One region of the Streptomyces sp. NPDC048417 genome, then DNA from elsewhere that is predicted to be linked to it. Evidence: riboswitches for the same ligand, from Rfam matches in the RefSeq annotation. Region 1 holds a riboswitch; the other holds the start of a gene.

Region 1 (2,387 bases):
CCCGTCCGCGCCAGGGCACCGAGGACACCGTAGAGAAGATCGACGCGGCCGCCGTACGCGCGTTCTACGACCGGCATGTGCGGCCCGCCACTGCCACCGCGGTCGTCGTCGGCGACCTGACCGGCATCGACCTGGACGAGCTGCTCGGCGACACCCTGGGTGCCTGGCGCGGCTCCACCGCCCAGCCCCGGCCCGTGCCCCCGGTCTCCGCCGACGACACCGGCCGTGTCGTCATCGTGGACCGCCCCGGAGCGGTCCAGACGCAACTGCTCATCGGCCGCGTCGGTGCGGACCGGCATGACCGCGTCTGGCCCGCCCAGGTACTTGGCACCTACTGCCTGGGCGGCACCCTCACCTCGCGCCTGGACCGCGTCCTGCGCGAGGAGAAGGGCTACACCTACGGCGTCCGTGCCTTCGGGCAGGTCCTGCGGTCCGCCCCCGACGGCAGCGGCGCCGCGATGCTCGCCATCAGCGGCTCCGTGGACACCCCGAACACCGGCCCGGCGCTCGACGACCTGTGGACGGTGCTGCGCACCCTCGCCTCCGGGGGACTCACGGACGCCGAGCGCGACGTCGCCGTGCAGAACCTCGTCGGCGTGGCACCGCTCAAGTACGAGACGGCGGCGGCCGTCGCCGGCACCCTGGCCGACCAGGTCGAGCAGCATCTGCCCGACGACTTCCAGGCCACGCTCTACCGGCAACTGGCCGCCACCGGCACCGTGGAGGCCACCGCGGCGGTCGTGAACGCCTTCCCGGTCGACCACCTGGTGACCGTCCTCGTCGGCGACGCGGCGCAGATCAAGGAGCCCGTCGAGGCCCTCGGCATCGGCGAAGTGACGGTCGTCGCCGCGGAGTAGGCGGAGCAAGCCGAGCGAAGCGAGCGGCGAAGCAACCAGCGCGTCCGGACGAGCGGCACGCGCGCGTGAAGCGGCCCTGGTGACTGGTGCGTCACCAGGGCCGCCGAATGTCCGAATTAGGGCGGAGGTTGCCTGTCTGCCCTGTGGGATGCGCGACAAAAGACGTGATCCGTTTGAGCATTGCGAGGACGTCCTCGTAGGTTCTTCCGGGCTGTTCGTCAGGCAGTGCGCCGCGCCCGCGGCACCGGACAGCCATCGCCGAGTCCCCGTACGGCGCGAGCCAGGGGAGCCGGGGACCCACGCAGTCCCTGGGGTGAATCGGGCGCCCGCGCGAGCCGCGAGGGGGCCCGTAGGAGACCTTCCTGCTCCGAACCCGTCAGCTAACCCGGTAGGCGAGAGGGAAGGAAAGGACCAGCCTCTACATGGCGTTCATGTGCGCCTCCGGGAAGCACCGTCGTCCCGGCCGGGTGAAGCGCACCACCGCGCAGGCCGCCGGCATCGCGGCCCTCACCACCACGGGTGTCATCGGCACCGTCTCGGCCGCCCCGGCGCTCGCCGCCGAGAACTCCGTCGAGCAGACCGGCCTCACCCCGGTCATCACCGTCAGCGACTCGGTCGCCGACCAGATCGACGCCCAGGCCGCCGCGCAGCAGGCCGCCGCCGAGCGCAAGGCGGCCGAGGAGGCCGCGCGCAAGAAGGCCGTGGAGAAGGCCAAGAAGGAGCGCGAGGCCGAGGTACGCGCCGCGCGGGAGGCGGAGCGCAAGCGCCTCAACGCCTTCGTCGCGCCGATCTCCGACTCGTACGTCTCCACCGGCTACAAGACCGGCGGCTCCCTGTGGTCCTCCGGCGCCCACACCGGCATCGACTTCCACGCCGCCACCGGCACGGTGGTGCACGCCGTCGGCACCGGTACGGTCGTCTCCACCGGCTGGGGCGGGTCCTACGGCAACCAGATCGTCATCAAGATGGCCGACGGCATGTACACCCAGTACGGCCACCTGTCGTCGATCGGCGTCTCGGTGGGCCAGAAGGTCACCCCGGGCCAGCAGATCGGCCTCTCCGGCGCGACCGGCAACGTGACCGGCCCCCACCTCCACTTCGAGGCCCGCACGACCCCGGAGTACGGCTCGGACGTCGACCCGGTCGCCTACCTCCGCAAGCACGGCGTGAACGTCTGACCGACCACGGCGCGCACGCTCGGCGCGCGAATACCGCGCGCACGCCCCGCGCGGGTTACGGCGCGCACGCCCCGCGCAGCCCTCGCGGGGGCGCGGGGGCGCGGGGCGCGGGGCGCGGGGCGCGGGGCGCGGGGCGCGCGAGCATGTCACCACGGCGTGTGCGTTCTCCGAGCACCCTGCGTGCACCGCTCCCGCGCGACCCCGGCGTGCACCTCTCGCGCGAGCCCCCTGGCGTGTGCGCCTCCGCCCCGAGCGCCGCATGAAGGTTTCCGCGCGGGCGCACCACATATCTCCGACCGCGCGCCCCCGACGATGAACACGTGACGCCACAGGGCGGCAGTCCCGAAGCCCC
Region 2 (2,387 bases), on a different contig from region 1:
CCGTATTCTCTGATCATGGTCGCACCCTCCCCGTACGCACTGATCGCCACCGACATGGACGGCACGCTGCTGCGCGCCGACGACACCCTGTCGGAACGGTCGCTCGCCGCGCTCGCGCGGGCCGGCCGGGCGGGTGCCCGGCATCTCGTGGTGACCGGCCGTCCCGCGCCGAGAGTGCGCCCCCTCCTGGACGACCTCGGCTGCACGGGTCTCGCGGTCTGCGGCCAGGGCGCGCAGGTGTACGACGCCGGCGCTGACCGGCTGCTGTGGTCGGTCACCCTGGACCGGGAACTGGCGGAGACCGCCCTCGGCAAGATCGAGGCCGAGGTCGGGCAGGTGTACGCGGCGGTCGACCAGGACGGCGTGGACGGGCTCACGCTCATCGAGCCGGGCTATCTGATGCCCCACCCCACGCTGCCCGCGCTGCGCGTCGACCGGCGCGACGACCTGTGGTGCGCGCCCATCAGCAAGGTGCTGCTGCGCCACCACACCCTGTCCGACGACGAACTGGCGGCGACCGCGCGCGCGGTGGTGGGATCGCTGGCGACGGTCACCATGTCGGGGCCGGGAACCGTCGAGCTCCAGCCGTGCGGGGTGACCAAGGCGACCGGGCTGGCGCTGGCCGCCGACCATCTGGGGCTGAGCCCCGAACAGGCCGTCGCCTTCGGGGACATGCCCAACGACATCCCCATGTTCGACTGGGCGTCCTACGGGGTGGCCATGGCCAACGCCCATCTCGAACTCAAGGCGGTGGCCGACGAGATCACTTTGTCGAACGAGGACGACGGCATCGCCGTCGTCCTCGAAAGACTCTTCGGCTGACGGCGCCGGTCAGTACGCGCCGTGCACGTTGTCCATCGAGCCGTACCGCGCGGCGGCGTAGTTGCAGGCGGCGGTGATGTTCGCGACCGGGTCGTAGATGTCGAACGACGTGCCGTCCACGTGGTAGGTCTTGAACGTCGGGTCGATCACCTGGAGCAGACCCTTGGAGGGGATGCCGGCGGCCGCGTTGGAGTCCCAGAGGTTGATGGCCTGCGGGTTGCCGGAGGACTCACGCATCACGTTGCGGTAGATGCCGTTGTAGGAACCCGGGATGTTCTTCTCGGCCATGATCGCGAGCGACTCGCGGATCCAGCCGTCGAGGTTGTTCGGGTACCCGGCAAGCGTCGTGGAAGCCGTCGAGGTGGTGGAAGTGGCGGCGGAGGCGGCGGTCGCCCCGATGAGCGGCAGGGCGAGAACGGCGGCGCCGCTACCGACGACGGCGAGCTTGCGGACGATGCGGTTACGGCGGGGACGGCGGTGCTGGGCGGCAGCAGACATGTCGTGGTTCCTCTCCGTCGCCTGCGGGGTGAGCTGTCGGGTTCGGGCCCGGGGAGTGCCCGGCCGCTCCGCCCTGAGGCGAGGCGACTTCACCCCTAGCCGTTCCGGTACGACGTCCGTCGGTGACATCGGTCGCCCGGTCCGGCGACTTACCTGGTTTCCCCGCTCCTGCCGTGCGAATGGACTCGTCGATGGGTCACGACGGGCGGCGGCAGGATTCGGCGTCCGCCCGGCGAGCGGGAACGTATGCGAGAGCACATGTCCGGAACAAGTACCTGATTCACACAACACGCCGATTGACCTTGATCTGAGTCGTATAGGCCGCTTGATCCTTTGCGGCTGCCAATCCTCAACTCGCCCACAGGGAAAGGTGAGGAAGGGTCGCCTTACCGCCTTTGTGGCACTCCGGGCCACGTGACCTACTTCACGAAACGGCAATTAAGGCGAATCGGACAAGAGGGATTCGCGGAATCCGTTTTTCCCGGCATCAGCGGAAAAGTGCCTCGCAGTCATTCGTGCGGATTGCAGTGATTGGGGTGGAAGAAGTGGCCCGCGTCACAGGCAATTCGGGAGATTGTCCGAATTGCCTTGTTCGGTGGAATTCCGGCTCGATGGGCCGAACCGGTGGGGTCCGGTCGGGTGTGGCTCGGCAGCGGGTTCTGTGCAGCCGGTTCATCCGGTCGTGTGGCCTCTCCGGCGCGCCCTCGTGAACTCCGTGCGGCCCGGGTACGCGCGCGTGCCGCTGATCGTGCGCGGTGGGGAGGTTGACGCCCGGAGGCTTCGTCCGCCCGGGCGTCTCGAAGGCCGTCGGGCGACCCAAGGGCTTGGAATCCGCCGGGAGTTCACCTGTGACGGGCGTACGTGATTCCGCTCACGTCGGAGCAGGGGGTGGCGGGCTCACCGACCCGGCGGCGGGCGGCGCGGCCGTCCACGCGCGTGTGTCCACCGTGAGGGCGGAACCTCCGCCGCACCGCGCGTCGTTGTCATAGTGGCCGTCCGTGGAGGGCCACGGCGACCGCCTTGAGCGGCTCGGGTGCGAGGGCCGCCGTCCGGAGGGACATGCAGCC

What was found. A riboswitch is a leader RNA that binds a small molecule or an ion and turns the genes downstream of it on or off. The one in region 1 is predicted to bind cyclic di-AMP.
Region 2: another riboswitch for cyclic di-AMP. It lies ahead of AB0D59_RS13750 (transglycosylase SLT domain-containing protein); the one in region 1 lies ahead of AB0D59_RS42645 (M23 family metallopeptidase).

What each region holds. Positions count from the first base shown of each region.
Region 1 is NZ_JBEZKI010000038.1:23,441-25,827, forward strand. It holds gene AB0D59_RS42640 (pitrilysin family protein) at 1-857, shown strand, start outside; cyclic di-AMP (ydaO/yuaA leader) riboswitch at 1,104-1,267, shown strand; gene AB0D59_RS42645 (M23 family metallopeptidase) at 1,280-2,035, shown strand.
Region 2 is NZ_JBEZKI010000007.1:233,270-235,656, forward strand. It holds gene AB0D59_RS13745 (HAD family hydrolase) at 16-822, shown strand; gene AB0D59_RS13750 (transglycosylase SLT domain-containing protein) at 832-1,320, opposite strand; cyclic di-AMP (ydaO/yuaA leader) riboswitch at 1,326-1,521, opposite strand.